DNA from 4 places in the Pseudomonas putida group bacterium ESBL64 genome. Region 3 is predicted to be linked to each of the others. Evidence: predicted binding sites of a transcription regulator. Region 3 holds the regulator's gene; each other region holds the start of a gene.
What was found. Region 3 encodes sigma-54, which starts transcription at its own class of promoters, with help from an activator protein. Its sites were predicted from a motif close to ANTGGCATNNANNTTGCTNT; they were not measured.
Positions count from the first base shown of each region.

Region 1: V6093_RS10470 (flagellar basal body rod protein FlgF) is a predicted target of sigma-54. The motif match lies at 2,795-2,814, and genes of this name have one in related genera.
Region 2: glnA (type I glutamate--ammonia ligase) is a predicted target of sigma-54. The motif match lies at 5,873-5,892, and genes of this name have one in related genera.
Region 4: nirB (nitrite reductase large subunit NirB) is a predicted target of sigma-54. The motif match lies at 3,357-3,376, and genes of this name have one in related genera.

Region 1 is NZ_CP145799.1:2,311,250-2,319,028, forward strand. It holds gene V6093_RS10455 (flagellar basal body P-ring protein FlgI) at 1-418, opposite strand, end outside; gene flgH (flagellar basal body L-ring protein FlgH) at 431-1,126, opposite strand; gene flgG (flagellar basal-body rod protein FlgG) at 1,163-1,948, opposite strand; gene V6093_RS10470 (flagellar basal body rod protein FlgF) at 1,997-2,737, opposite strand; gene V6093_RS10475 (hypothetical protein) at 2,943-3,131, opposite strand; gene V6093_RS10480 (flagellar hook-basal body complex protein) at 3,204-4,958, opposite strand; gene flgD (flagellar hook assembly protein FlgD) at 4,990-5,694, opposite strand; gene flgC (flagellar basal body rod protein FlgC) at 5,710-6,153, opposite strand; gene flgB (flagellar basal body rod protein FlgB) at 6,156-6,566, opposite strand; gene cheR (protein-glutamate O-methyltransferase CheR) at 7,039-7,779, opposite strand, start outside.
Region 2 is NZ_CP145799.1:4,304,477-4,312,255, forward strand. It holds gene trmL (tRNA (uridine(34)/cytosine(34)/5-carboxymethylaminomethyluridine(34)-2'-O)-methyltransferase TrmL) at 128-589, opposite strand; gene V6093_RS19595 (hypothetical protein) at 588-1,025, shown strand; gene ntrC (nitrogen regulation protein NR(I)) at 1,485-2,921, opposite strand; gene glnL (nitrogen regulation protein NR(II)) at 2,918-4,003, opposite strand; gene glnA (type I glutamate--ammonia ligase) at 4,369-5,775, opposite strand; gene thiI (tRNA uracil 4-sulfurtransferase ThiI) at 6,246-7,700, shown strand.
Region 3 is NZ_CP145799.1:2,817,921-2,825,699, forward strand. It holds gene lptC (LPS export ABC transporter periplasmic protein LptC) at 1-485, shown strand, start outside; gene lptA (lipopolysaccharide transport periplasmic protein LptA) at 472-996, shown strand; gene lptB (LPS export ABC transporter ATP-binding protein) at 997-1,722, shown strand; gene V6093_RS12860 (RNA polymerase factor sigma-54) at 1,898-3,391, shown strand; gene hpf (ribosome hibernation-promoting factor, HPF/YfiA family) at 3,471-3,779, shown strand; gene ptsN (PTS IIA-like nitrogen regulatory protein PtsN) at 3,792-4,256, shown strand; gene rapZ (RNase adapter RapZ) at 4,259-5,113, shown strand; gene V6093_RS12880 (HPr family phosphocarrier protein) at 5,132-5,404, shown strand; gene V6093_RS12885 (ZIP family metal transporter) at 5,432-6,325, opposite strand; gene V6093_RS12890 (superoxide dismutase) at 6,337-6,948, opposite strand; gene V6093_RS12895 (hypothetical protein) at 6,950-7,411, opposite strand; gene V6093_RS12900 (lyase family protein) at 7,439-7,779, opposite strand, start outside.
Region 4 is NZ_CP145799.1:5,282,780-5,290,558, reverse strand. It holds gene V6093_RS24035 (hypothetical protein) at 1-173, shown strand, start outside; gene nirD (nitrite reductase small subunit NirD) at 318-680, opposite strand; gene nirB (nitrite reductase large subunit NirB) at 680-3,232, opposite strand; gene V6093_RS24020 (molybdopterin-dependent oxidoreductase) at 3,512-7,537, opposite strand.

The DNA of each region.
Region 1 (7,779 bases), 510 kb from region 3:
TGGCGTAGACATTGCCGTCGATACCCTTGAGCGGGGTCATCAACAGGCTGCCGCCGCGCAGGCTTTTCGAGTTACCGATCGACGACACGGTGATGTCCACCACCTGGCCCGGCTTGGCGAACGGTGGCAGGTCGGCATGCACCGACACTGCGGCAACGTTCTTCAGCTGTACGTTGCCGGAACCGGCCGGCACCTTGATGCCGAATTGCGACAGCATGTTGTTGAAGGTTTGCAGGGTGAACGGCGTCTGGGTGGTCTGGTCACCCGTGCCATTGAGGCCCACCACCAGGCCGTAACCAATCAACTGGTTGGAACGTACGCCAGAGATGCTGGCAATGTCCTTCAGACGCTCGGCCTGGGCAGCGAAGGCGCAGGACAAAAGCAGGGTTGTGGCAATCAGCTGCCTTACGTTGAACATGGTCATCCGTACTCAGAAAGGCCAAAGCGGGCTGATGAAGAAGCGGTCCAGCCACCCGGGTTGGCTGGCATCGGCGAACGAACCGGTACCGGAGTAGGTGATGCGCGCGTCGGCCACACGGGTGGACGGCACGGTGTTGTCGGTGGCGATATCGTCAGCGCGGATCATGCCGGCAATGCGCACCAGCTCTTCGCCGGTGTTCAGGGTCAGCCACTTCTCGCCGCGCACGGCGATAATGCCGTTGGGCAGCACCTCGGCCACGGTGACGGTGATCGAACCGGTCAGCGTGTTGCCTTGGGTAGCCTTGCTGTCGCCCTTGGTGGCGCGATCGCCGCTGTAACCGGCCTCCAGCGAAAGGTCGCCGCCACCGAACGGATTATTGGTGTTGGGCGTGGTACCAAACAGCGAAGTCAGGCCGATGTCGGTCTTGCTGGTCTTGGCGATCTGCGAGCCCGCGTTCTTGCTGGCGGACGTGCGCTCATTGAGCGTGATGGTGATGATGTCACCCACCCGGAACGCCTTGCGGTCGCTGTACAGGTTCTGCTCGAAACCGGCCTGGTAGATCGAACCGTTGTTGGCCGCTGCCGGCAACGGGGTGCGCGGCAACACCGGCGCATAGTACGGGTCGTTGGGCTTGGGCGTCGGTGCGACGCAACCTGCCAGCAACACCGCCCCCCCCAGGGCGAACACGGACAACAGACGATTCATGATGCAAACCTCACGGGTGTAACAAAGCGACAGGGCTTAGAGCTGCTGAGTAACGAACGACAGCATCTGGTCGGCGGTGGAGATGACCTTGGAGTTCATCTCGTAGGCGCGCTGGGTGGTGATCATGTTCACCAGCTCTTCCACCGTGCTGACGTTGGAGTTTTCCAGCGTCTGCTGAAGGGTAGTGCCGAAGCCATTGAGGCCCGGAGTGCCGACCTGCGGTGCACCACTGGCAGCGGTTTCCAGGAACAGGTTGTTACCCATCGCCTGCAGGCCAGCCGGGTTGATGAAGTCGGCGGTCTGAATGTTGCCGATAACCTGCGCAGCCGGGTTGCCGGCGGTGGTGATCGACACGGTGCCGTCCTGCCCGACGGTGAAGGTCTGGGCGTCGTTCGGGACCACGATGGCAGGCTCCAGCGCCAAACCATCGGCGTTGACGATCTGGCCATCGGAGTTCAGGTGGAACGTACCGTCGCGGGTGTAGGAGACGGTGCCGTCAGGCTGCAGGATCTGGAAGAAACCACGGCCATTGACAGCCATATCCAGCGGGTTTTCCGTGGTCTGCAAGCTACCGGTCTGGAAGTTTTTCTGCGTGCCGACAATGCGCACACCGGTACCGACCTGCAGGCCCGACGGCAGTTCGCTGTCCTGGGTAGACTGCGCGCCTGGCTGACGCTTGATCTGGTACAGCAGGTCCTGGAACTCGGCACGATCACGCTTGAAGCCGGTGGTCGAGACGTTGGCCAGGTTGTTGGAGATGACCGTCAGGTTGGTGTCCTGTGCGGACAGGCCGGTTTTAGCGACCCAGAGAGCCGGAAGCATTTAGTGTTCTCCTCGTGCGCCTGAATTACGGCACCCGTTCAAATGTGGTTAGCCGAGTTGCAAAACACGCGCCATGGCTTCGTCGCCTTCCTTGGCTGCGTTCATCATCTTGACGTGCAGTTCGAACTGGCGGGACAGCGCCAGTACAGAGGTCATTTCCTCGACAGCATTGACGTTGCTGCCCTGCAGAAAACCTGAAACCACCCGCACGTTGACGTCGGCATCCGCGGGTTGGCCGGACGAGGTGTGAATCAGCCCGTCCTGGCCCTTGGTCAGGCCTTTGGTGTCGGGGTTGACCAGCTTGATGCGGTCGACTTCCGCCATCACGCGCGGGTCTTCACCCATGGAACGGATGCTGATGGTGCCATCGGAGCCGACTTCGACCTTCTGCTCGGGCGGGATGGCAATCGGGCCGCCGTTGCCAAGCACAGGCATACCGTTGCCGGTACGCAATACCCCGAGAGCATCGATGTTCAGACTACCGGTACGCACATACGCTTCGCTGCCATCTGGCGCCTGCACGGCGATAAAACCGTTACCGCTCACAGTCACATCCAGGTCACGGCCGGTTTCCACCATCGGGCCTTCACTGAAGTCAGTGCCTGGGCGCTCGGTCATGGCAAAGGCACGCGCCGGAAAGCTGTCACCGAACACCGGCATCGAGCGCGCCTGCTCCAGGTCACGCTGAAAACCATTGGTCGAAATGTTGGCCAGGTTGTTGGCATGAGCCTTCTGCGCCAGCGCGTTCTGGCTAGCCCCGGTCATGGCCACATAAAGCATCTTGTCCACAATCATCCTCCATTGCACTGGCGGCCGTTTGCCGTTCGCCGTTGCTCTACAGGGGCTAAAGCAAGTTCCGAACCAACTTGCTAAAAGCAGGAAAAAGCCCATGAATACGGGCAGTTGAGAAAGCCCATGCAGCGACGGCCGCCGGTTATCCGGCGCTGTTTTGCCGTTGGCGGCAAAAAGGTTTCATTTGCAGGCAAACCTGTGCCTACGGCAGGTCACGGCAACGCGCATTGCTGTAGGGCCCGGCAAAGCGTCTCCAGCCTTCACCTGGCGACCACTGGGAACACACCAGACGCCCATCTACCAGGCTTTCCCATCGCCAGTAAGGCGCTGGCGCCGCCTGCACCTGACCAAGACAGCAGGCGAGCAGCATTCCGACAAACAGCCTTTTCATCACCCCTCCTGCAAAAACAACGAACCCCTTCACGAGAAAGGGGTTCGCCTGCACTCACTCAAACGATGACGATCAAGTCATCTGAATGATGGTCTGCATCACGGTGCTTTCGGTCGAAATGGTCTTGGCGTTCGCCTGGTAGTAGCTTTGCGCCTTGATCAGATCAACCAGCTCTTGCGTCAGGTTGACGTTGGAACCTTCCAGGGAGTTGGACTCGATCGCACCCAAAGTACCGGTTTTCGGCGAATCGATACCCGGAATGCCAGAGTTGTAGGTCTCGGTCCAACGGGTACTGCCGATTTGCTGCAGCCCCTGCTCGTTGGCAAAACTCGCCAGCGCTACCTGGCCAATGGCGCGCGACTGGCCATTGCTGAAGGAGGCGAACAATACACCTGTCGCGTCGATGCTCAGGTTGGACAGAATGCCCGTGGCATAACCGTCCTGAGACTGGGACATGCGCGCAGTTTCAGTGTTGTAGGAGGTGGTGCTGGCCATCGACATTTTCATGCCGGCAGCATCGCCCACCGCGCCATTGGCACTCCAGTTACCTGAAGCATCTTCGGCTGCCGGCACCCAGCCAATCATGCTGAAGGTATTGTTGACGACCGTGAACGAGGTGCCCACCGGATGCCCCGTATTGTCGGCCGTCATCGAGTTGACCGAACCATCACTGTTGAATGCGATCGTGCCCACCAGTGGCTCCGTACTCCCCGGATTGAACGGGTTACGCCCATCAACGAGCGTGTACATGGTCCACTCGTTGGTGCCCGTCTTACGGTAGAACTGCTCCATGGTGTGTTCGTTGCCCTGGCTGTCATACACCTTGGTCGGGAACGAGCGGGTATAGGTCGTATCGTCAGAAGGGTCGAACGGCTTGTTCGCCACCAAGGCAGGCGAGGTAACACCCAGCGCCTGGTCAGTACCTGCCGCGCCACTGGCAACCCAGTCGCCATTCGCATCCTGAGCGGCCGGCACCCAGCCGGTCATGGCAAATGCACCATTGCTGACAGTGAACGACGCCCCACTTGGCACACCCGTGGTGTCGGCCAGCATGGAGCTGATGGTGCCATCACTGTTGTAGTTGATGGTGCCGGCCAGCGGGGTGGTACTGGCTGGATCGAACGGGTTTCGACCATCGACCAGCGTGTACATGGTCCATTCGTTGGTATCGGTCTTGCGGTAGTACTGCTGCACTTCGTGCTGAACGCCGTCAGCATCCAGCACGGTACTGGTGCTAGAGCGCTGATAAGTGCTTGGGTCCGCAGGGTCGAATGCAGCCATGGCTGGCGGCTTGGTGTTGTCATACACCTGGAAAGGAATCGAGGCCGCCGAGGAGTTCAGGTTGATACCCTGATCGATCAACGAGGTCGGCTTGGGCTGCAATGCCGATGTGTCGATTTTCAGGTCGGTCAGGCCGCTTTTCTGGATCTTGCCGGTGGCATCCGCCATGTAACCTTGCAGGCGCAGGCCATCGGAGGTCTCGACGAAGTTGTCCTTGCTAGGCTGGAAAGAACCAGCCCGCGTGTAAACCTTCGAGCCGTTGTCAGACAGCACGAAGAAGCCCTGGCCCTGGATACCCATGTCCAGCGCGTTGCCCGTAGTGTTTACATCACCCTGGGTGAATTGCTGGGAAATGGCTGCCAGTCGCACACCATTGCCCACCTGGTTCTTGCCCACACCCAGACGGTTGGCGCCCGCATAAACATCCGCGAACTCGGCACGCGAGGCCTTGAACCCCGTGGTATTGACGTTGGCGATGTTGTTGCCGGTGACATCCAGTTGTTTGTTGGCTGCGTACAGACCGCTAAGGCCGATATTGAAAGACATGAATTCGCTCCTTTTGCCGCGCTAGCGGGCCTTAGATACCGATGGTTTGCACGTCGGAGAGGGAGACCTTGCCTACACCGGCAAGGTTGAGCACCATTTCTCCTGAGGCACTGAAGCTGACGCTGGTTACCTTGGCCGGCAACAGCGTGCTCATTTGCACCGCCTCGCCATCGACTGTGGTGCTAGCGGTGAAGGTGTAAGTGCCCGGGTCGACTTTCTCGCCACTGTTGTTGGTACCGTCCCAGATGAAGTCGGCGTAACCGGCTTTCTGCTCACCCAACTCGATGGTCTTGACCGTGTTGCCATCCTTGTCCTTGATAGTGATCTTCGCTTCACTGATTGCCTGAGGCACAACGAACTGGGCATTGAAGCTTTCAGCGGTATCAACCACAGCCTTGTCGTTCTGAACCACCACCGAGCGCCCTACCAGCGACGACGCTTGAAGCGCCTGGGACGAGGCCATTGCACTGGTGATGGAGCTGACCGAATCGTTCAGCGAGGTAATACCTTCCAGGCTGCTGAACTGCGCCAACTGGGCAACGAACTCGCTGTTATCCTGCGGGTCCAGCGGGTTCTGGTGTTGCATCTGGGTGACCAGCAGCTGCAGAAAGGCATCTTTGCCAAGCGAATCGTTGCCGGTCTTGGATGCAGTGTCCGTGGTCTTTTTGGTGCTGGTGCCCACGCCCGACGCCGACAGCACGTCATTGAGGTTTACACCGTTAGTATCGATTGCCATGGTCTGAATTCCTTATCACTGCCCCAGGGTCAGCACTTTCTGCATCATGCTCTTGGCCGTATTCATCAGTTCGGCGTTGGTCTGAAACGCGCGACTGGCGGAGATCATGTCAGCCATCTCCTCGACCACATTGACGTTCGGGTAGTAGACGTAGCCGTCCTTGTTCGCCGCCGGGTGGTTCGGCTCGTAGCGTGCTTCCAGCGTGCTCTGGTCTTCGACGATGCCTTTTACCTGCACGCCCTGCCCTGCCTCGCCCTGGTCTTCGAACAGCGACTGGCTGCTGCCGGCCTGTGCATTCTGGAAAGTGGTGGCGAACACCGGGTGACGGGCGCGGTACGTCTGGTCGATGCTCGAAGACACGGTCTCGGCGTTGGCGATGTTGGACGCCACGGTGTTCAGACGCGTGTTCTGTGCGCTCATGCCGCTACCGGCAATGTTGAAGACACTGGAAAGGGACATGGTCATTCTCCCCGCAGGGCGGAAACCAGCCCTTTGAATTTACTGTTGAGCAAGGTGAAGCTTGCCTGGAAGCCAATCGCGTTTTCGGTGTAGTTCGATTGCTCGATCTGCGCGTCCACGGTGTTCTGGTCGATCGACGGCTGCAGCGGTGTACGGTACTTGAGGGTATCGTCAGCCGCGATGGCGAGGCCTTCGGCTTCGATGTGCCGGCTGTTGGTACGGTCCATGGCGAAGCGGCCGCCTTGCTGCTTGCTGGTCTCGGCGGCGAGCACCGAAGAAAAGTCCATGTCACGCGCCTTGTAATTGGGCGTGTCGGCGTTGGCGATATTGTTGGCCAACACCTCGGCGCGCTGAGCGCGGAAGCCCAGGGCCTTTTCGTGGATACCAAGCGCCTTGTCGAAACTGATGCTCATGTCGGGGAAACCTTCAGAGGTTGACCGGAATTTCGTTGAGCAAGGTATAGCAAGGGCTGTGCCAACCACTGAAAAGCCCGTGTTTAGGGAGGATTGCGGCGCAGTACTGTCAGGTTGATGCCAGAAAAGCGGCAAAGGCCTTCCGCCTGAGGTGACAAAAGCGGCAATTGATGGGCGGCAAAAGCGGCAAAACAAAAAATTGACGTCAGTGTTTTCCTGTGCGGGCCTCTTCGCGGGTAAACCCGCTCCTACACGCGGCCTGTGCCCAACCACCGACCTATGTCCACCCCCGATCCGTCGTAGGAGCGGGTTTACCCGCGAATACGGTAGCGGCAGCAACGGTGAACGGCGGGTGGAGATTGGCCAGCAGGGCCGACCTCTTCGCGGGTAAACCCGCGCCTACGGGGAGCTCGGCAGGAACAGCGGATAGGCAAACAAAAAGACCGGCATCTCTCGATACCGGCCTTCGTGCTTACTTGGCCTGGTAGATGATCCCCGGGCTGCACTGCACCATCTGGTAATGGTCCGGCAAGCCGTTCAGCGCTTCCGAGGCGCCGAGGAACAGGTAGCCACCTGGCTTGAGGGTACTGTGAATGCGCAGCAGGATGTCCTTCTTCACCTGCGCCGAGAAATAGATCAGCACATTGCGGCAGAACACGATGTCGAACTTGCCCAGACTGGCATAGCTGTCGAGCAGGTTGAACGAGCGGAATTCGACACGGCTGCGAATCGCTGGCTTGACCGCCCAACGCCCCGGCCCTTTGGGGTCGAAGTAGCGCTGCAGGCGCTCCTGGGACAGGCCGCGGGCAATCGCCAGGCTATCGTATTCGCCGGTCTTGCAGTTGGTCAGCATGGTGCCGGAGAGGTCGGTGGCGACGATCTGCGCCCCCATCTTCAACTGGCCGAGGTTGCTGCGCTCGAACTCGTCGATCGCCATCGAGATGGAATACGGCTCCTGCCCCGACGAACAGGCCGCCGACCACATGCGCAGGCGCTGGCCGGGGTTGTTGCGGATGAACTCGGGGATCACCTTGTTCTTCAACACCTCAAAGGGGTAGGTGTCGCGAAACCACAGGGTCTCGTTGGTGGTCATGGCATCGACCACCTGCTCGCGCAAACCGCCGCGCGGCTGGGCCTGAATGCGCTGCACCAGCTCACCCAGGCTCTTGATGCCCTGTTGTTCCATCAGCTTGTTGAGACGGCTGGAAACCAG
Region 2 (7,779 bases), 1.5 Mb from region 3:
CGGGGCGCTTTTTTGTTGCCTGTGCGGGCCTCTTCGCGGGTAAACCCGCTCCTACAGGGGATTGCGCCGTTCTCTCGGCCTGCGTAGGAGCGGGTTTACCCGCGAAGAGGCCCGCACAGGCAACACATCAGCTGCCGGCAAACCCGTTCTGCCGCCACGCCTCATACACCGTCACCGCCACGGTATTGGACAGGTTCAGGCTACGGCACCCTGGCCGCATCGGCAGGCGCAGGCGATGCTCGGCCGGCAGGCTGTCCAGCACCTCGGCCGGCAACCCGCGGCTCTCTGGCCCGAACAGGAAGGCGTCGCCCGGCTGGAAGGCCACTTCGTGGAACGGGTGCGAGCCCTTGGTGGTAAAGGCGAACAACCGTGGGTTGCCAAGGCTTTCCAGGCATCCGGCCAGGCTCTCGTGGCGCTTGAGCGTGGCATACTCGTGGTAGTCCAGCCCTGCGCGGCGCAGGCGCTTGTCATCCAGTTCGAAGCTGATGGGTTCGATCAGGTGCAGGGCACAGCCGCTGTTGGCGCATAGACGAATGATGTTGCCGGTATTCGGCGGAATTTCTGGTTGAAAAAGGATGACGTGAAACATGCACGGCTCCAAACGTGAAGATGACGGGCATTCTACCCCTGAACCGGACGTGCGTTCGAAGGCCTTCCCACGGGTGATGCTGTCATTGGCGATCGTTGGCTTGATGGTAGGGCTGATGATCGGTCGCCTGACTACGCCGGACGAGCGTGAGCTGCAGCAGGTGCAAGCGACGCAGGATGGCCTGGAGCTGTGGTTCAACGAAGAGCCCAAGCTGCATGGCGAGAACGTGGAAGGGACGGTGGCGTTGCTGTTTCAGGCCCAGGGCAAGGCTCAGCAAGGGCAGCTCAGCCTGCAGGGCAAGCCGGTGAGCTGGCGGGTACAGCACAGCAAGGAAGGTTTGTTGTTGACGGTGGTGGCCGCGCGCCCCCTGCACGGCGAATGGGCCGGTGCAGAGGACGCTGGACGCTGGCGTGTGCAAGTGAAACTGCACGAATAAAAGAGGGGATATCCCGGCCTGCCTGTACCAGGGTCCCCAAAAGGGGTGCTGCGTATAAAGGGGGGATGTCCCGGCCTGCCTGTACCGAGGTCCCCAAAAGCGGCGGTGCTGCAAATAAAAGAGGGGTTCACCCGGCCTGCCTGTACCAGGGCCCCCGAAACTGGAGATGTATTGCTTATTGCAGGGGGCGTGCCAGTTTTGCAAAAGCCGTGAATACTGGGCTTTGCGGGTGATTTGGCCGGATTTTGAGGGGATTTGTGCCTTCGAGAGGTGCAGCCGGCACAGGAACGGTGCATTCAGAAGGCTGAAATGACTGGGGCCGCTTTGCGCCCCATCGCGACACAAGGCCGCTCCCACAGGATCGCATCAGCCAGGGGGCAGAGGTGATCCTGTGGGAGCGGCCTTGTGTCGCGATGGGCTGCAAAGCAGCCCCAGCAATCTAAAAAGCTAATTCAGAGCTCAGTGGTCATCACCTTCCTCATCATCCCCCCCGGCCACATTCATCCCCAGCTCCTTGATCTTGCGCGTCAGGGTATTGCGCCCCCAACCCAGCAACAGCGCGGCATCGCGACGGCGGCCGGCGGTGTGCTTGAGTGCCGTTTCGATCATGATCCGTTCAAAGCTCGGCACTGCACTGTCCAGCAGGCTGGTCTGCCCGCGCGCCAATGCCTGGTCGGCCCACTGGCGCAGGGCCTGCTCCCAGTTGGTTACCGGCGCGGCGTCTTGTGGCAGGTTCAGCAGTTCGGGTGGCAGGTCGCCGATCAGCACTTCGCGGCTGGAGGCCATCACGGTGATCCAGCGGCAGGTGTTCTCCATCTGCCGCACATTGCCCGGCCATGGCAGGTTGCGGATGAACTCTTCAGTCTCCGGCTTGAGGATCTTCGGCTCGACTGCCAGCTCCTGGGCCGCCCGGGCAAGGAAGTGGCGGGCGAGGGCGGGGATATCCTCGCGGCGGTCGGCCAGGCGCGGAATATGGATGCGGATCACGTTCAGGCGGTGGAACAAGTCCTCACGAAACTTGCCGGCCTGCACCAGTGACTCCAGGTTCTGGTGGGTGGCGGCGATGATGCGCACGTCGACCTTGACCGGCACATGGCCGCCCACGCGGTAGAACTCGCCATCGGCCAGCACACGCAGCAGGCGGGTCTGGGTGTCGGCAGGCATGTCCCCGATTTCGTCGAGGAACAGCGTGCCACCATCGGCCTGCTCGAAACGGCCGCGACGCAAGTTGGCAGCACCTGTGAAGGCGCCTTTCTCATGGCCGAACAGCTCCGACTCCATCAAGTCCTTGGGGATGGCGGCCATGTTCAGGGCAATGAACGGCGATGCTGCGCGTGGGCTGTGCCGGTGCAGGGCGTGGGCCACCAGTTCTTTGCCGGTGCCGGACTCGCCATTGATCAGCACGGTGATGTTGGAGTGGCTGAGGCGGCCGATGGCGCGGAACACCTCCTGCATCGCCGGGGCTTCACCAATGATTTCCGGGGTGCGCGCCAGGTTCTGTGGCACATCCAGGCCTTGCTGCTCCTGGGCGTGCTGGTTGGCGCGCTTGACCAGTGATACCGCTTCGTCGACGTCGAATGGCTTGGGCAGGTACTCGAAGGCACCGCCTTGGTACGAGGCCACGGCGCTGTCCAGGTCGGAGTGGGCGGTCATGATGATGACCGGCAGGCGCGGGTGCTGCTCGCGGATCTGCGCCAGCAGGTCGAGGCCGCTGGTGCCAGGCATGCGAATGTCGGAAATGATCACGTCGGGTTGCTGGCGTGCCAGGCGTCCCATGACACCGTCTGCGCTGTCGAAGCTCTGGGTGGTCATGCCTTCCTGTTGCAGGGCTTTTTCCAGGACCCAGCGGATGGAACGATCATCGTCGACGATCCATACGGTTTCACTTCGGCTCATGAGGCGGTGGCTCCTTGTTCCAGAGGCAGGTAAATCGAGAAGGCGGTATGGCCAGCGTGGCTTTCACACTCGATCAGGCCCTGGTGCTGGCTGATGATGTTCTGGGTAATGGCCAGGCCCAGCCCGGTACCGTCCGGGCGGCCACTGACCATGGGATAGAAGAGGGTGTCCTGCAGTTCCGGCGGGATGCCCGGGCCGTTGTCGATGATTTCTACCCGCGCTACCAGGCGGTGACGCACGTGGCCGATGGTGAACTGGCGCAGGGCACGGCTGCGCAAGGTGATGCGACCCAGGCGCAGCTCATTCTGCGAGCTGATCGCCTGCATGGCGTTGCGCACGATGTTGAGTACGGCTTGAATCATCTGTTCTCGGTCGATCAGCACGTCCGGCAGGCTTGGGTCGTAATCGCGCACCAAAGTGATGCACCCCTGGCTTTCGGCATCGACAAGGCTGCACACCCGCTCCAGCACTTCGTGAATATTGGTCATGGCCAGCGACGGCAGCTTGTTCGAGCCGAGCATGCGGTCGACCAGGTTACGCAAGCGGTCGGCCTCTTCGATGATCACATTGGTGTAGTCGCGCAGCCCTTCCTCGGGCAGTTCGCGGGCCAGTAGCTGGGCCGCTCCGCGGATGCCGCCAAGGGGGTTCTTGATTTCGTGGGCCAGGCCGCGCACCAGCATCTTGGTGGTTTCCTGCTTGCTCAGTTGGGCCTCTTCCTTGGTGATGCGCAGCAGACGGTCCCGCGGATGCACCTCGAGCAACAGCAGGGTCTGGCCTTGATGCAGTATCGGCGTTACCGCGTAGTCGACGGTGATGGTCTGCCCGGTCAGCGATGTAAGCTGCGCTTCACGCTTGGTGAACGGGTGCGCCTGCTCGACCGCCTGGCGCAGCGAACTGAGCGCCTCGGTCGATTCGGTGAACAGCTCGCTGATGAACTGCCCATGGCTGCGCTGGCCGCTGACGGCCAGTAGCATTTCTGCGGCCGGGTTCATGTACTCCAGGCGCAGCTCGGCGTTGAGCAGCAACGTGGCGGTGGTCAGGTTGTCCAGAAGCAGACGGTGCTGTGCATCGCTGATGGTCATAAGGCGTCGTTGACCTCGTTTGGCGCTTGCCTGGCACTGCTTTGGTCAGGGCCGGACGCGGGGTGGATCCACTGATGCGAGACTCTGGATAAGAAAATGCAAGAAACAAACCAAAGCTCCGAAAAGAAGCGGGATTTACCGATAAAGGCCTGAATCTGCGCAAATTCGGATCAGAAAGTCTTGGTGAAACGTTTAATCTGAACCAGATTGGGGAGCAATTGAGGGCATGGCGTGAATTAGTGCACCAAGATAGAGCATAGCGTGGCAGGCGAATCAGTGGTGCTTCTGCAAGGTGCGCAGAAACAAAAACGGCCTCCCGAGGGAGGCCGTTGTGATCATGTCATCGGCGCGAGGCGCCAATCAGATCAGCAGCTGTAGTACAGCTCGTATTCCAGCGGGTGTACGAAGGTACGGACCTTGATTTCTTCTTCGCTCTTCAGTTCGATGAAGGCGTCGATGAAGTCATCGGAGAACACGCCGCCCTTGGTCAGGAACGCACGGCCTTTATCCAGCTCTTCCAGAGCTTCTTTCAGGCTGCCGCACACTTGCGGGATGTTCTTGGCTTCTTCTGGCGGCAGGTCGTACAGGTTCTTGTCGGCCGCGTCGCCTGGGTGGATCTTGTTCTGGATGCCGTCCAGGCCAGCCATCAGCAGGGCCGCGAACGCCAGGTACGGGTTGGCCGATGGGTCCGGGAAGCGTGCTTCGATACGGCGGGCTTTCGGGCTGCCAACGTAAGGAATACGGATCGAGGCGGAACGGTTGCGAGCCGAGTAGGCCAGCATTACCGGGGCTTCGAAGCCTGGGACCAGACGCTTGTACGAGTTGGTCGACGGGTTGGTGAAGCCGTTCAGGGCCTTACCGTGCTTGATGATACCGCCGATGAAGTACAGGGCGGTGTCGGACAGGCCGGCATAGCCTTCACCCGAGAAGGTGTTCTTGCCGTCTTTCCAGATCGACATGTGCACGTGCATGCCCGAGCCGTTGTCGCCGTACAGTGGCTTCGGCATGAAGGTGGCGGTACGGCCGTAAGCGTCGGCAACGTTGTGCACGACGTATTTCAGCGCCTGTACTTCGTCAGCCTTCTTCACCAGGGTGTTGAACTTGACGCCGATTTCGTTCTGGCCGGCAGTCGCCACTTCGTGGTGGTGAACTTCAACGGTCTGGCCCATTTCTTCCAGGGCGTTGCACATGGCAGTACGGATTTCGTGGTCGTGGTCGAACGGCGGAACCGGGAAGTAGCCGCCTTTCACGCCTGGACGGTGGCCTTTGTTGCCGCCTTCCACGTCAGCGCCGGTCATCCACGAGCCCTGCTCGGAGAAGATCTTGAACATCGAACCGGAGATGTCCGAGTGGAACTTCACTTCGTCGAAGATGAAGAACTCAGGCTCTGGGCCGGCGAATACGGTGTCACCGATGCCGGTGCTCTTCAGGTACTCTTCAGCACGCTTGGCGATGGCGCGTGGGTCGCGGTCGTAGCCCTGCATGCTCGACGGGTCGACGATGTCGCAGGTGATGATCAGGGTTGGTTCTTCGGTGAACGGGTCCAGAACGGCGGTTTCGTCGACCGGCATCAGGATCATGTCGGAAGCTTCGATGCCTTTCCAGCCAGCGATGGAGGAACCGTCGAACATCTTGCCGACTTCGAAGAAGTCTTCGTCCAGCGCATCACGCGACGGCATGGTCACGTGGTGCTGAATGCCTTTGGTGTCCGTGAAACGCAGATCAATCCACTTGACGTCATGATCTTTGATGAGTTGAACCGACTTCGACATGTTGTCCTCCGGATGGTCTAGAGCGCGGTGGGCCGCTGCCCTGGAAAAAGGGTGTTGCCGGGCGCGGATAGTCGGCCAAGCTTACCTGCCTCACAAGGGAGCAAATTGCATGCCAGTGCCCGAAAATGGCGAGGGTGGGATAAAAGGGGGCGTTTGCGGGCATTTGGCGTTGGGTTGGCGGGTAAAAGTGCACCCTTACGATGCGTTTTTTGATCGTATCGCACCAATAGGGTGCGTTGCGTGAGTGGTGTGCCAGGTTCTAGGGCCTCTTCGCGGGTAAACCCGCTCCTACGGGCTTTGCACCGCCTGTAGGCGCGGGTTTACCCGCGAAAGGGCCGTAACAGGCACTGCAAAACCTGGCCTCTGCATTTATCTCAAAGCTTCTGATCAAAAGTTGGTCAAATCCTGAGCAATTTCCGATATAATTCGCGCCCCTCATTTTCGGCAGGCCCTGCGCGCGCTGTTAACCAATGAAACTTATCGTCAAAGTCTTCCCAGAAATCACCATCAAAAGCCGGCCGGTGCGCAAGCGCTTCATCCGCCAGCTTGGCAAGAACATCCGCAACGTGCTCAAGGATCTCGACCCTGAGCTCGCGGTCGATGGTGTCTGGGACAATCTCGAGGTGGTCACCCGCGTCGAAGACGAAAAAGTCCAGCGCGAGATGATCGAACGCCTCACCTGCACCCCGGGTATCACCCACTTCCTGCAGGTAGAGGAATACCCGCTGGGTGACTTCGACGACATCGTCGCCAAGTGCAAGCACCACTTCGGCCACCTGCTGGCCGGCAAGCACTTCGCCGTGCGCTGCAAGCGCGGTGGCCACCATGACTTCACCTCGATGGACGTCGACCGTTACGTCGGCAGCCAGCTGCGCCAGCAGTGTGGCGCCGCCGGGATCGAGCTGAAAAAGCCTGAAGTGCTGGTGCGCATCGAAATCCGCGACCAGCGCCTGTACGTGATCCACAACCAGCACAACGGCATCGGCGGTTATCCGCTGGGTGCCCTGGAGCAGACCCTGGTGCTGATGTCCGGTGGTTTCGACTCCACCGTTGCGGCGTACCAGATGATGCGCCGCGGCCTGATGACCCACTTCTGCTTCTTCAACCTCGGCGGCCGTGCCCACGAACTGGGCGTGATGGAAGTGGCCCACTACCTGTGGAAAAAGTACGGCAGCAGCCAGCGCGTACTGTTCATCAGCGTGCCGTTCGAAGAAGTGGTTGGCGAGATCCTCAACAAGGTCGACAACAGTTACATGGGCGTGACCCTCAAGCGCATGATGCTGCGCGGCGCCGCCCATATGGCCGACCGCCTGCAGATCGACGCGCTGGTGACCGGCGAAGCGATTTCCCAGGTGTCCAGCCAGACCCTGCCGAACCTGTCGATCATCGACTCGGCCACCGACAAGCTGGTGCTGCGCCCGCTGCTGGCCAGCCACAAGCAGGACATCATCGACCAGGCCACCGAAATCGGCACCGCGGACTTTGCCAAGCACATGCCGGAATACTGCGGCGTGATCTCGGTAAACCCGACCACCCATGCCAAGCGTCACCGCATGGAGCACGAAGAAAAGCAGTTCGACATGGCCGTGCTGGAGCGCGCTCTTGAGCGCGCCAAGTTCATTTCCATCGACCATGTGATCGATGAGCTGGGCAAGGACATCGAAATCGAGGAAGTGGCCGAGGCGCTGCCAGGCCAGATCGTCATCGACATTCGCCACCCCGATGCCCAGGAGGACGAACCTCTGGTGCTGGAAGGTATCGAAGTCCAGGCCATGCCGTTCTACGCCATCAACAGCAAGTTCAAGCACCTGGACCCCACGCGCCAGTACTTGCTGTATTGCGACAAGGGTGTGATGAGCCGTTTGCACGCACACCACCTGCTCAGTGAGGGACATGCCAATGTGCGTGTTTATCGTCCGACATAAGACGCCGGGGCTGTATGGCGGCAGTATCCGCCATCGCCCTCCCGACCGCCGGGCCCGCTGAGCCTTAAACAGTACATAT
Region 3 (7,779 bases):
AAAGCTTCCTCGACAAGCCCGTGGCCCAAGTCGACGAAAGCGCCATCGATTACTACGCGATCAACGCCCACAGCGTGCAGTTCCTGCCCGACGGCAAGCTGCAATACGAAATGACCGCCGACAGAATCGAACACCTCAAGACCAGCGAAGTCACCCAGGTGACCACACCGGACCTGCACCTGTACCGCGGCACCGAGTACCCGTGGCATGTGCAGAGCACGCGCGCCGAGGTCAATCCTGACGGTACCGAGGTCGAACTGATCGACAAGGTACGGATTGCCCGCACCGATGAAAGGCAGCGTGAAACCATCATTACCAGCTCACGCATGACCGTGTTCCCGCAGAAGCAATATGCGCAGACCGAGCAAGCCGTTAGAATCGACGGCGCCGGAGGCACCACTACGGGCAAAGGCATGAAAGCGTATTTGAAAGAAGGCAAGATGGACTTGCTCTCTAACGTAAGAGGACAGTATGAGGCTCGTTAAAACCCTCCCCCTTTTGCTCAGCCTGAGCGCAGCACTGGGAAGCGCGAGCGCCCTCGCCCTGCCGAACGACCGTGACCAGCCTATCCGCATCCAGGCCGACAACGCTCACCTGGATGACAAACAAGGCGTGGCCACTTACACCGGCGACGTGATCATCACTCAGGGTTCGATGATGATCAAAGGCAACACCGTGACCATTACCCGCTCCGCCTCTGGCGATATCGACGTAGTGACCTCGGTGGGCAACCTGGCCTACTTCGAGCAGCAGCAGAGCGCAGCCAAGCCGGACAAGATGAAAGGCTGGGGCGTAACCATCCAGTACCAGTCGCAGAAGGACTTGGTCATTCTCACCGACCGCGCCAAGGTCGAGAGCGAAGGCAATACCACCGAAGGCGAAAAGATCGTCTACAACACTCAGACCCAGGTGGCGACCGCCGGCCGTGGTGGCAATGTGACAACACCCCGTCAGCGCATCGACATGGTGATCCAGCCCAAGAAGAAGGCCGAGTAAATGGCAACCCTCAAAGCCCAGCACCTGGCAAAGAGCTACAAGGGGCGGCAGGTAGTACGTGATGTCAGCCTGTCTATCGACAGCGGCCAGATCGTCGGCCTGCTCGGCCCCAACGGCGCCGGCAAGACCACCTGCTTCTACATGATTGTCGGGCTGGTCCAGGCCGAACAGGGCCGCGTACTGATCGACAACCTCGATGTCAGCCACCAGCCCATGCACGGCCGCGCTCGCGCCGGTATCGGCTACCTGCCGCAGGAAGCCTCGATCTTCCGCAAGCTGTCGGTCGCCGACAACATCATGGCCATCCTCGAGACCCGCAAGGACCTCGACCGGGACGGCCGCCGCAAAGAGCTGGAAAGCCTGCTGCAGGAGTTCCACATCAGCCACATCCGGGACAACCTCGGCATGAGCCTGTCCGGTGGTGAACGCCGCCGCGTCGAAATTGCGCGCGCCCTGGCGACCGCACCCAAGTTCATCCTGCTGGACGAACCGTTCGCCGGTGTCGACCCGATTTCGGTCGGCGACATCAAGCAGATCATCCACCACCTCAAGGCCAAAGGTATCGGCGTACTGATTACCGACCACAACGTGCGTGAAACCCTGGATATCTGCGAAACCGCTTATATCGTCAACGATGGCCGATTGATCGCCGAAGGCGACGCTGAAACCATCCTGGCAAACGACTTGGTCAAAGAAGTTTACCTGGGCCACGAGTTCCGCCTCTGACCCGGCACGCGCCTGAAGTACTGGCAAACAGCCCTGAGACTGCGGGTAAAGTTGTTACGGTACTCTAGGCAAACGCTACAATTTAAGGCATAAAACTTGCTTGATCTGGCGCTTCGGCGCCCTCGTGTAGTGGATGGCGCATGCGCGCCGGCGAACAAGGTATTAAGCCCCTGCCATGAAACCATCGCTCGTCCTAAAAATGGGCCAGCAACTGACGATGACACCTCAGTTGCAACAGGCCATCCGCCTGCTCCAGCTCTCTACCCTGGACCTCCAACAGGAAATCCAGGAAGCGCTGGAGTCGAACCCGATGCTCGAACGTCAGGAAGACGGCGAAGACTTCGACAACAGCGACCCGATGGCCGACAACGCCGAGAACAAGCCGGCCGCCGAAGTTCAGGACAACAGCTTCCAGGAAAGCACCGTCAGCGCCGACAACCTGGAAGACGGTGAGTGGAGCGAGCGCATCCCCAACGAGCTCCCGGTCGATACGGCCTGGGAAGACATCTACCAGACCAGCGCCAGCAGCCTGCCGAGCAACGATGATGACGAATGGGACTTCACCACGCGCACATCGGCCGGCGAAAGCCTGCAAAGCCACCTGCTGTGGCAGTTGAACCTGGCGCCGATGTCCGACACCGACCGCTTGATTGCCGTGACCCTGATCGACAGCATCAACGGCCAGGGCTACCTGGAAGACACACTCGAAGAAATCTGCGCCGGTTTCGACCCGGAGCTGGATATCGAGCTGGACGAGGTCGAAGCAGTACTGCACCGCATCCAGCAGTTCGAGCCGGCTGGCGTCGGCGCCCGCAATCTGGGCGAATGCCTGTTGCTGCAACTGCGCCAACTGCCCGCTACAACCCCGTGGATGACCGAAGCCAAGCGCCTGGTCACCGATTTCATCGACCTGCTCGGCAGCCGTGACTACAGCCAGCTGATGCGGCGGATGAAAATCAAGGAAGACGAGCTGCGCCAGGTCATCGAACTGGTGCAAAGCCTTAACCCGCGCCCTGGTTCGCAGATCGAGTCCAGCGAGCCCGAGTACGTGGTGCCCGACGTCATCGTGCGCAAGGACAGCGACCGTTGGCTGGTAGAACTGAACCAGGAAGCCATCCCACGCCTGCGCGTCAACCCACAATACGCCGGCTTCGTGCGCCGTGCCGACACCAGCGCCGACAACACCTTCATGCGCAACCAGCTGCAGGAAGCGCGCTGGTTCATCAAGAGCCTGCAAAGCCGTAACGAAACCCTGATGAAAGTTGCCACGCAGATCGTCGAGCACCAGCGCGGCTTCCTCGACCACGGCGACGAAGCGATGAAGCCGTTGGTACTGCATGACATTGCCGAAGCCGTAGGCATGCACGAATCGACCATCTCGCGGGTTACCACGCAGAAATACATGCACACCCCGCGTGGCATCTACGAACTGAAATACTTTTTCTCCAGCCATGTCAGCACCTCCGAAGGCGGAGAATGCTCGTCCACGGCGATCCGCGCGATCATCAAGAAACTGGTTGCGGCGGAAAATCAGAAAAAGCCATTGAGTGACAGCAAGATCGCTGGTTTACTGGAGGCACAAGGCATCCAGGTAGCCCGTCGCACCGTCGCCAAGTACCGCGAGTCCCTCGGCATCGCACCGTCGAGCGAACGCAAGCGACTGATGTAGCCCCTGAGATGTGCCACAGCGTTTTCGTGGCAGGTGCAAGACCTGCCTCTTTATGCACGGGCAACAAAGGAGAAGCTGTATGCAAGTCAATATCAGTGGACAGCATGTAGAAGTCACCCAGCCACTGCGCGATTACGTGCTTGAAAAGCTCGCCCGCGTGGAGAGTCACTTCGACAAGATCACCAACGTGCAGGTAATCATGAAAGTCGAGAAGCTTCAGCAGAAGGTCGAGGCGACCCTGCAGATTCCCGGCGGCGAAGTGGTAGCCAACGCCGAACACGAAGACATGTATGCAGCGATCGACGCCTTGGCCGACAAGCTCGACCGCCAACTGAAAAAACACAAGGAAAAACAGCAAAGCCTGCTGCAAGGTGCAGCTGCCCGCTGATCCCCCTCATCCATGATCCGACTTGAAACCATCCTGACCCCCGGCCGTTCCCTCGTGAACGTGCCGGGCGGCAGCAAGAAGCGCGCCCTGGAAAAGGTCGCCACTGTCATCGCCGACCAAGTGCCAGAACTGGAGATGCAGGACGTCTTCGAAAAACTGGTAGCCCGGGAAAAGCTCGGTTCTACCGGTTTTGGCAATGGCATCGCCATCCCGCACTGCCGGCTTGAAGGATGCTCTGCGCCAGTCAGCGCCCTGCTGCACCTGGAAGCGCCTATCGATTACGACGCCATCGATGGCGCGCCGGTGGACCTGCTGTTTGTGCTGCTGGTGCCCGAAGCGGCCACCGATGCCCACCTTGAACTTCTGCGTCAGATCGCCAGCATGCTCGATCGCAAGGAGGTCCGTGATCGACTGCGTGCGGCCACCAGCAACGAGGCCCTGTTCCAGGTTGTCCTGGACGTACAGAACGAGCACTGAACATGCGCCTGATCATCGTCAGCGGCCGGTCCGGCTCCGGCAAGAGCACCGCCCTCGATGTCCTGGAAGACAGCGGTTTCTATTGCATCGACAATCTGCCAGCCGGGCTATTGCCGCAGTTGGCGGAAAATGCACTGATCAACACCGAATTGCTGCAGCCCAAGGTGGCGGTTTCGATCGACGCACGCAACCTGCCCAGTCACCTGATGCGTTTTCCCGAGCTGCTTGAAGAAGCCCGCGCACGGCACATCCAGTGCGACGTGTTGTACCTGGATGCCGATGAAGAGGTCCTTCTCAAGCGTTTCTCGGAAACCCGCAGGCGGCACCCCCTGACCAACGCCAACCGCTCGCTCGCGGAAGCGATCCGCGTGGAAAGCGATTTGTTGGGCCCCATTGCCGACCTGGCCGACCTGAAGATCGACACCACCAACCTGAACCTGTACCAGTTGCGTGACTCGATCAAACTGCGTCTGCTCAACCAACCCGAGCCTGGCACAGCGTTTCTGGTCGAGTCGTTCGGGTTCAAACGGGGCATGCCGGTCGACGCCGACCTGGTTTTTGACGTGCGCTGCCTGCCCAACCCCTACTGGAAACCAGAACTGCGTGAGCACTCAGGTCTCGATCAACCCGTGATCGACTACCTGGCCGCACAACCGGATGTCGAAGACATGTACAACGACATCTCCAGCTACCTGCTCAAATGGTTGCCCCGCTTCGCTGCCAGCAACCGCGCCTACGTAACCATTGCCATCGGCTGCACTGGCGGCCATCACCGTTCGGTGTACATCACCGAGCGCCTTGGTCAACAGCTGCAGCAAACCCTGAAAAACGTCCAGGTCCGTCATCGCGACCTCTAGCCCAAGGATCCACCCCTGATGCCCGCCCGCGAAATCACCATCATCAACAAGCTGGGTCTGCATGCCCGGGCGGCAGCCAAGTTCGTCGGTGTGGCCGGCCGCTTCCCCTGCCAGGTACGGGTGGGTCGCGCCCCGGACAAGCTGGTGGATGGCAAGAGCATCATGGCGGTGATGATGCTGGCCGCAGGCAAAGGCACCCAGGTGCACCTGCATACCGAGGGTGAGCAGGACAACGACGCCATGGATGCACTGGTCGAACTGATCAACAATTTCTTTGACGAAGGCGAATAGGCCTCGCAAACCTGCGCTTGCACAAGATCAGGACATCGCGGTATCCATCACCATCATCAGACAGAAGCCTGTACACAGCCCAAGACTGGCCAGACGATGATGGCCGTTGCTGCGCGATTCGGGGATGATTTCCTGGGTGACCACCAGCAACATCGCCCCTGCTGCACAGGCCAGCCCCAGCGGCAGCAGCAGTTCGGCAACATTCACCAGCCAGGCACAGATCAACGCCGCCACCGGCTCGACCAAGCCTGAGGCTGCGCCGATCAGGAAGGCCTTGAAGCGCGGCATGCCCGCCCCTGCCAGCACCAGCGCGATCACCAGCCCCTCAGGCACATCCTGCAAGGCAATGCCCATGGCCAGGCTGTCGGCGTCGGCCATACCTCCCCCGGCCGACACACCAATGGCCATACCTTCGGGGATGTTGTGGGCAATGATGGCAATCACGAACAGCCAGATGCGCGCTGCAATCACCGGCTGGTTTGCTGTGCCCACCAACGCTTCAGGCGAAGCCCAGGATACCTTGAGGTCGACCAGGAACAGGCACAACGCCCCGAACATCAGGCCAAAACTGACCAGGCCACCTGCCCCCCAAGGGCTGAAGCCAATAGACTGAGCCGCCGCCAGGCCCGGCATGATCAGGGAAAACGCGGTGGCCGCCAGCATCACGCCAGCACCGAAGCCCAACAGCGTATCCGCCAGCGCCACGGGCATATTGCGAATGACCAGTACCGGTACTGCGCCCAGTGCCGTACCCAGCGCGCATAAAGCACCGCCCTCCAGGGCGCGCAGCATGCGCGGATCGAGGTCTAGCCAGGCGAGGCCCCGTGCCACCAGTAACGCGGCGCCAGCCAGCAAAAGCAAAGTCCCAAGCGCCAGGCGGAACAGGCGCACACTGCTGACAGACATCACCTCAGAGCGCATACCGGTCCGACTCACTTCAGGGCTTCAAGGTAACGACGTTCAACTTCCACCCAGTCAATGACGTTGTAGAAGGCACCGATGTATTCCGGACGACGGTTCTGGTACTTGAGGTAGTAAGCGTGCTCCCACACGTCCAGGCCCAGGATCGGCGCATTGCCGTGCATCAGCGGGCTGTCCTGGTTGCCGCTACTCTCCACCACCAACGTTTTTTGCGGCGTGACGCTGAGCCAGGCCCAACCGCTGCCGAAGCGGGTCAACGCGGCTTTGGTGAAAGCCTCCTTGAAAGCCTCGAAGCCGCCAAGTTGTGCTGTGACGGCTTGCGCCAGCTGGCCCACAGGCTCGCCACCGCCCTGAGGTGACATGACAGTCCAGAACAGGCTGTGGTTGGCGTGACCGCCACCGTGGTTGGTCACAGCGCCACGCAGGTTCTCCGGCAGTTGCTTGACGGCAGCGACCAGTTTTTCCACCGGCCATTCGGCCCACTCGGTACCTTCGAGGGCGGCATTGAGGCTGTTCACGTAGGTCTGGTGATGCTTGGTGTGGTGGATTTCCATTGTCTGGGCATCAATGTGTGGTTCCAGCGCATCGTAGGCGTATGGCAATGCAGGCAAGGTATGGGGCATGTCAGTGAATTCCGTAGGCATGGGTTCTGGGTGCCACATCCGGTTGGGCAGCGAGCTCGCTGGCCCCGGCGCTGTGGCGGTTGAGCAAGCGCTCGGTACGCGGGTACTGGCCATACTCGGCAATGAAACTCAGCAGCTCGGTGTAAGTGCGCGCACTGTGGCGCAGGGCGGCATCACGCAGTGCCTGAGGCAGGCGCGCTTCCTGGCAGGCCTGCAGCAGTCGCTGATGAGCCGCGCACAGATAGTCGGCACTTTCATGCGGCTGGTTAAGGCGCAGGTGCAGGTCAGCCAGGTTGTGGTGGGCGATGACGAATGCAGCCACCGCTTCATCCACGTCATGCCAGCGCTCGAACAGCACCTGGGCCAACGCCAAGGCCTGCAGGTAGTGTTCCCGGGCGTCCACCAGTTCGCCTTGTTCGAATAGGCGGTTGGCGGTTTCCGTGGTGCGTTTCCAGTGCTGCATGGTTGTCTCCTGGGCGGTGACGCAGTGTCAGATACCGCCGGCGGTGAGTTTTTCCGGGTCCAGCAGCGCTTCAAGCTGGTCGCGGGACAGGTCGGTGTGCTCCAGCGCCACATCGATGATTGGACGACCCTGCTTGTAGGCGGTCTTGGCGATTTCGGCGGCCTTGAGGTAGCCGATGATCGGATTCAACGCCGTGACCAGAATCGGGTTGCGCGCGAGCGCTTCCTTGAGTTTGTCTTCGTTGACCTTGAAGCTGGCGATGGCTTTGTCGGCCAGCAAGCGGCTGACATTGGCCATCAGCTCGATGCTTTCCAGCAGGTTGCGGGCGATTACCGGCAGCATCACGTTCAGCTCGAAGTTACCGGCTT
Region 4 (7,779 bases), 2.5 Mb from region 3:
CCCATGGCTATGGCCATTTTGGTGGGGCTTTGCCGCCGGAGCATTTCGAAAGCTTTACCCAATCGATGGCGATCGATGCCGGCAACCAGCGCATGCTGGTGAGCGGGTACGACATTACACCGGAACGCCTCTGGTACTCTTGCCTGGTCGCCATTCCCCTGAAACCGATGTAGCGCGTCATCGAGCGGGCCCTGGGGCACCTGATCGGCTTTGCCACCTGCCTCCCGCAGCCACCCAGCGGCGCCTTCCCCGCGCAGGGAAGGCGCGCCGCTTCGGCGAAAGGCTACTGTACATCGGCCCCGCCCAGCGCAGGATGATCAGGCCACCGCCAGTTCCACTGCCTCTCCATTCATCCGCACCGGCCATACCTGAAGCCGCTGTTCGGTATCCTCCAGGCACTCACCGTTCTGCAGGTTGAAATGCTGCTTGTATAGCGGTGCGGCCACCACCAGCTCACCTTGCAAGCTTCCGACAATGCCACGGCCAATGATGTTGGCCCCGGAGCGCGGATCACGGTTGTCCACCGCATACAGGCTCTGCTCCAGCCCCGGCAGGTAGAACAACGCCACCTGGGCACCGTCGAGCCACACCACGACACCAGAATCGGCCACCAGGTCTGCGGCGTGACACACCGCTTGCCAGTTCACCTCAGTCTTCACAACAGCATTGGACAGGTTCATCAGACAGCCTCCTCGACAGTGGGTATCAGGTGCAATGGCGCAGCAGGCCGGCGTTGCTCGCGTTCGCGCACGAAGTGCACGTCCGGGTCGGCGCGTCGGTCGTTGACGAAGGTGCGGAAGCGCTTGAGCTTCTCCGGGTCGTTGAGGGCATTGGCCCACTCGCATTCATACTGGTCGACCACCTGCTGCATCTGCGCTTCCAGCTCATTGGCCAGGCCCAGGCTGTCGTCGATGATCACCTGCTTCAGGTAGTCCAGCCCGCCTTCCAGGTTTTCACGCCACACCGAGGTGCGCTGCAGCTTGTCGGCCGTGCGGATGTAGAACATCAGCACGCGGTCGATCAGGCGTACCAGGGTTTCGTCGTCCAGGTCGGTGGCGAACAGCTCGGCATGCCGCGGGCGCATGCCGCCGTTGCCGCACACGTACAGGTTCCAGCCCTTGTCGGTGGCGATAACGCCGATGTCCTTGCTCTGCGCCTCGGCGCATTCACGGGTGCAACCCGATACCGCGAACTTGAGCTTGTGGGGGCTGCGCAGGCCCTTGTAGCGGTCTTCCAGGCGCAGGGCCATGGCGACACTGTCCTGCACGCCGTAGCGGCACCAGGTACTGCCCACGCACGACTTCACCGTGCGGGTCGACTTGCCGTAGGCGTGCCCGGTTTCGAAACCGGCCTCGATCAGTTCGCCCCAGATCAGCGGCAGCTCGTGCAACTGGGCGCCGAACAGGTCGATGCGCTGGCCACCGGTGATCTTGGTGTACAGGTCGTATTTCTTGGCCACCTGGCCGATGACGATGAGCTTGTCGGGGGTTATTTCACCACCGGGAATGCGCGGCACCACCGAATAGGTGCCGTTTTTCTGCATGTTGGCCATGAAGGTGTCGTTGGTGTCCTGCAGCGGCACCAGCGCCGGGTCCATGATCGGCTGGTTCCAGCACGAAGCGAGGATATTGCCCACCGCCGGCTTGCAGATGTCACAACCCAGATGGCCCTTGCCATGGCGCTCGAGCAGTTCGCTGAAGGTGCGGATACCCTCCACCCGCACCAACCCGTACAGCTCCTGCCGGGTGTAGGCAAAGTGCTCGCACAGGCTCTTGTCCACCGCCACACCGCGGGCCGTCAGCTCATGCTCGAAGACTTGCTTGAGCAGGGCCGCGCAACCACCGCAGCCGGTCGCGGCCTTGGTGCAGCCCTTGACCGCAGCGAGGTCACTGCAGCCACTGTCGATCGCGGCGCACACCGCCCCCTTGCTGACGTTGTGGCAGGAGCAGATGGTCGCGCTGTCGGGCAGCGCATCGGCGCCCAAGGCCGGCGCACCACCGCCTTGTGGCAAGATCAGCGCTGCCGGGTCGGCCGGCAGGGCGATGCCGTTCTGGGCGTACTGCAACAGGGTGTCGTAATAGCTGTTGTCACCGACCAGCACCGCGCCGAGCACGTGCTTGCCGCTGGCATCCACCACCAAACGGCGGTAAGCGCTGTTGGCTTCATCGATGAAGCGATAGCTGCGCGCGCCCGGCGTGGCACCGTGGGCATCGCCGATCGAACCGACATCCACACCCAGCAGCTTGAGCTTGGTCGACATGTCGGCGCCGGTGAACGCCACCGCCGCCTCGCCCATCAGCAGCCCAGCCAGGTTGCGCGCCATGCTGTAGCCCGGGGCGACCAGGCCGAACACGCTGCCGTTCCACGAGGCGCACTCGCCGATGGCGAAGATGCGTGGGTCGCTGCTGCGGCAGTGGTTATCGATGACCACGCCACCGCGTGCGGCGATGTCCAGGCCGCAGCCCCGGCCCAGTGCATCCTGTGGGCGGATACCGGCGGAGAACACGATCAGGTCGGTTTCCAGGTGCTCACCGCCGTCGAAGTTCATGCGGTAGCGGTAGGTTTCACCGGCACTGACCGACTGGGTGGCGCGCGCCAGGTGCACCCCCACACCCAGCGCTTCGATCTGCGCCTTCAACGCGGCACCGCCCTCGCCGTCCAGCTGTACCGGCATCAGCCGTGGGGCGAATTCCACCACGTGGGCTTCCAGCCCCAGCGACTTGAGGGCGTTGGCCGCTTCCAGGCCAAGCAGGCCACCGCCGACCACCACCCCTCGGCGGGCACCGCCTGCGGCAGCACGAATGCCATCGAGGTCGTCCAGGGTGCGGTAGACCAGGCGGGCATTGCCGCTGGAGCCTTCGATCGGCGGCACGAAGGGATAGGAGCCGGTGGCCAGCACCAGTTGGTCGTAGCCATAGCGACCTTCGGCAGTGACGACTTCGCAGCGCTCGCGGTCGATCTCCAGCACGGCCTCACCCAGGTGCAGGTGCACGCCATTGGCGTCGTAGAAATCGTGCTCACACAGGGCCAGGGTTTCGGCACAGCTGCCGCCGAAGTATTCGGACAGGTGCACGCGGTCATACGCGCGTTGGCGCTCTTCGCCGAATACCCGCACCTCGAAGCGCTGCAGGGCGCCGCGACTGACCAGTTGTTCGACGCAATGGTGGCCGACCATGCCGTTGCCGACGATGACCAGTCGCTCTCGTTGCCCGCTGCTCGCTGTTGCCTTCATAAGCCGATCCTCGATCAAAAAAAAAGCGCCTGGAGCCGAAGCTCCAGGCGCCTTTGCCTGTATTCATCACGGTAGGGGGCCCGGTTGATCGCCGTTGATCAGTGGGCTTTGTTGTATCCAAGGTTAAGCAGGGAGCGTGCCAATTGGGTTGCCTGGGTTGCGTGGGTTGCGTGGGTTGCCTGTGTCGGCCTCTTCGCGGGTAAACCCGCTCCTACACTTGCGCTGGGCGCGCCCAGCCAATGCACATTCAAGGTGCACAACACCCCATCTTGGAGCACTTCAGTAAACATCGCGCCGATAACGCCTGGCCTTGCTCAAGCCTTCGACATAAGCCGCCGCCGCCGCCGCATCCATCCGGCCATGCTCGGCGACGATTACCCGCAACGCCGCATCCACATCCCTGGCCATACGCTGCGCATCGCCACACACATAGAAATACGCCCCCGCCTCCAGCCACTGCCACAACAGCGCACCCTGCTCAAGCATGCGCTGCTGCACATAGATCTTCTCGGCCTGGTCCCGCGAGAACGCCGTGTTCAGCCGCAGGTGCCCCGCCGCCTCCCAGGCCTGCAACTGCTCCTGGTAATAGAAATCGGTCGCTGCGTACTGCTCACCGAAGAACAGCCAATTGTCGCCTTTTGCCCCCCGTGCCTCTCGCTCCTCGAGGAACGCACGGAACGGTGCAATGCCAGTACCAGGGCCCACCATGATCACCGGCACGCTGTCGTCCTCGGGCAAGCGGAAGTGCTTCGACACCTGCGGGAAGATCGCCACTTTCTGCACCTGCGCACGGTCGGCAAGGAAGCTTGAGCACACGCCTTTACGTTCGCCATAACGCACCGTCGATACCGTCAGATGCACCTGGCCTGGGTGCGCCAGCGGGCTGGAACTGATCGAATAGAGCCGCGGCTGCAATGGCTTGAGCAGTTCCAGCCAGCTGGCCAGCGGCAACTGCTGGGGGAAAGCGCGCAGCACATCGACCAGCTGCCGGCCCCACAGCCAATCTTGCAGCTCGGCCTTGCATTCAGGCTGCAGCAACCGCTGCAGGTCAGGCGCATTGCTGGCAAATGCCTGCAGTTGTTGCGCAGTGACCTTGGCAATTTCCAGATGTGCTTGCAGGGCTTCGGCCAATGGCATGGCGCAATGACCTTTAAGCTCGACCATCGCCTGGCCATCGAGCTGCATCAGTGTCAGCAGCTCTTCTACCAGGGCCGGGCAGTTGCGCGGCCATACGCCCAAGGCATCGCCGGCAGCATAACTGAAGCCGCTGCCGCTCAGGTCGAAGACCAGCTGGCGGGTTTCCTTGCTGGCGCCGGGGCCATTGAGCAGGCGGTTTTCCAGCACGGTGGCCATCCAGGGTTGCTGCTTGCTGAAGGCCGATACGGGTGCAGCTTCACTCGCCGGAGGTGGCGCCGCGGCAGTGCCCAGTGCAGGTAATAACGCTTCGAGCCAACTGGCAAAGGCTTCGTCGAAGTCTGGCTCGCAGTCCACCCGTTGCAGCAGGCGCTGCCCTCCCAGCTCGGCCAGGCGCTGGTCGAGCTTGCGGCCAAAACCGCAGAACTGGTCGTAACTGGAGTCGCCCAAGGCCAGTACGGCATAGGGCAGCCCGGCGCAGTGGGCGCCCTCCTCGCCCTGCAAGGCCTGCCAGAATGCCGCGCCGCTGTCGGGCGCGTCGCCATCGCCAAAGGTGCTGGCGATCAACACCACACTGGCAACACCCTGCAGCTGGCTTGGGCTGACCGCCTCCAGACAGCTGAGTTGCACGCTCAGACCAGCATCGCGCAGGCGCGCGGCGCAGCGTTCGGCCAGTTGCTCACCATTGCCGGTCTGCGAGGCCCACAGCACCTGATGCCATGGCGCGGCCTGTGCCGCGATGGGCGCAGTTGCAGGCTGGGCGAACAGCCCGGCCAGCAAACCGTCGACAAACAAACGACGGCTGGCAGCCAGCGGCGCACTGGCCGGCAGGCGGGGTACGCCCTCGGCGCGGGCCTGGTCCAGGCCCAGCAGGAAACCTTGCAGGTAATGACGCTCTTCTTCGGCCAGCACCGGAACCGGCTGGGTGTGCAGGCCAAGCAGACGGGACAGGGTGGCGGTCGGCATGCGGACAGGCTCTACAGTGGCAGTGTTCAGATCAAGGGCGTCGATGCGCTCGCCTGCGACCCGCTCCAGGGCTACGGCGCAGTGTTTGAAGGCAGGCTGCAGCGACAGCGGGTCGACCGCATCGCAGGTCGCGGCATTGATCGCCAATTGCTCGCCGATCAGGTCATTCCAGTGAAACGGCGCAAAGCAGTTGCCCGGCATGACCCGGTCACTGATGCGCGCCGGCAACACGGCGTGCCCCCGGCGTGAGCGAACGGCCACCTGGTCCTTTTCAGCGACACCCAGCCGGGCGGCATCCTCGGGGTGAATCTCAAGGTAGGGGCCGGGCTCCAGCTTGTTCAGTGCCGGCACCTTGCCGGTCTTGGTCAACGTGTGCCATTGGTGCTGCACACGGCCAGTGTTAAGCACCATGGGGTAGTCATCGTCCGGCACTTCCGCTGCCGGCAACCAGGGCCGCGCAAAGAAGCGCGCCTTGCCGCTGGCGGTGGGAAAGGCCAGTGCCGGCCGCCTACCCCAGGCATCGAGCAGGAGCGCCTGGCTGCTGCCGTCGTTGAGGTAGCGCAGCGGGCTACGATGCTGCTCGCTGCCCGGTGCACAAGGCCACTGGCGCGGCTGTGTCCGCAATTCGGCATAGCCGATACCGCGCAGGTCATAACCGGTTGAGGGGTTGTGGAAGCGGCGTATTTCCTCATACACCGCTTCGGCATTGGGGTAGTCGAAGGCGTCGGCATAGCCCATGGCACACGCCACGCGGGCAATGATCTGCCAGTCCGGCAAGCTTTGCCCGGGGGGCTCGACAGCGCGTGGCATCAGGGTCAGGTTGCGCTCGCTGTTGATCATCACACCCTCACCTTCGGCCCACAGCGCGGCCGGCAGGAGGATGTCGGCGTAGCGGTTGGTTTCGGTGTCGAGGAAGGCGTCCTGGGTAATGACCAGTTCGGCCTTGCGCAGGCCGTCGATCACTTGCTGGCGGTTGGCGACACTGGCTACCGGGTTGCTGCAGATGACCCAGCAGGCTTTCACTTCACCGGTTTTCATCTGCCCGAACAGCGCCACCGTACCCTCGCCACCCTCGCTGCGCAGGCTGCCGGGTGGCAGTTGCCACTGTCGCTCGACGAACGCGCGGTCGTCGTCCACCAACGCTGAGCGCTGGCCTGGCAAGCCGGGGCCCATGTAGCCCATGTCGCGGCCGCCCATGGCATTGGGCTGGCCGGTCAGCGAGAACGGGCCGCTACCGGGGCGGCAGATGGCACCCGTGGCCAAATGCAGGTTACAGATGGCGTTGCTGTGCCAGGTACCGTGAATGCTCTGGTTCAAGCCCATGGTCCAGCAGCTCATCCAGTTGTTGGCGCTGCCGATCCATTCGGCGGCCTTGATGATATCGGCCTCGGCCAGCCCGGTGATGGCGGCGACGCGCTCGGGGGGGTAGTCGTCGAGGAAGGCCGGCAGTTCGTCCCAGCCTTCGGTGTGGCGGGCGATGAAGTCGGGGTTGGTGCGGCCATTGCGATGCAGCAGGTGCAAAAGGCCGTTGAGCAAGGCCATGTCGCTGCCGGGGCGCACCTGCAGAAACAGGTCGGCCTTGTCGGCGGTGGCGCTGCGACGTGGGTCGACGACGATCAGCTTCGCACCGGCCTTGACCCGATCAAGCAGGCGCAGGAACAGGATCGGGTGGCAGTCGGCCATGTTGGCGCCGATCACCAAAAATACGTCGGCGTGCTCGAAGTCCTGGTAACTGCCAGGTGGGCCATCGGCGCCAAGCGACAGCTTGTAGCCACTGCTGGCGCTGGCCATGCACAGGCGCGAGTTGGACTCGATGTGGCGCGTACGGATAAAGCCCTTGGCCAACTTGTTGGCCAGGTACTGGGCCTCCAGCGACATTTGCCCGGACACGTAAAGCGCCACGGCATCCGGGCCGTGCTGGTCGATGATGCTGCGCAGACGCTCGGCGGTGGCAGCGATGGCCTGGTCCATGCTGGTGCGCACTGGCGGCTGGCTGCGTTGCTGGCGCACATAGGCGTCGGCCATGCGCCCGCTGGCACTCAGTGGCAGGTGTGCGGTGAGGCCTTTGGTGCATAGGCGGCCAAAGTTGCTCGGGTGCAGCTTGTCGCCGCTGATCTTGCCGACCTTGCCATCGGCAACGCTCATGACGATGCCGCAGCCCACGCCGCAGTAGGGGCAGACGCTGCGTACTTCGCTGTTGGCCATGGGCGGGCTCCTGAGGAAAACGCAAAAAGGCGCCGGCTGCCCCGGCATGCTGATGCAAGCGGGGCAACACGGCGCCTTTGTCGTGAGGTTTTGCGGGCTATCGACGTTGATAGCCCTGATGAGGAGGCTTCAGCAAATAGTGGGCCAGGTGCACTGAACGGCTTTTGTGGGAGCGGCCTTGTGTCGCGAAAGGGCCGCAAGGCGGCCCCCGAATTTCAGCTTTTATCCCTGTATTGCCGGGG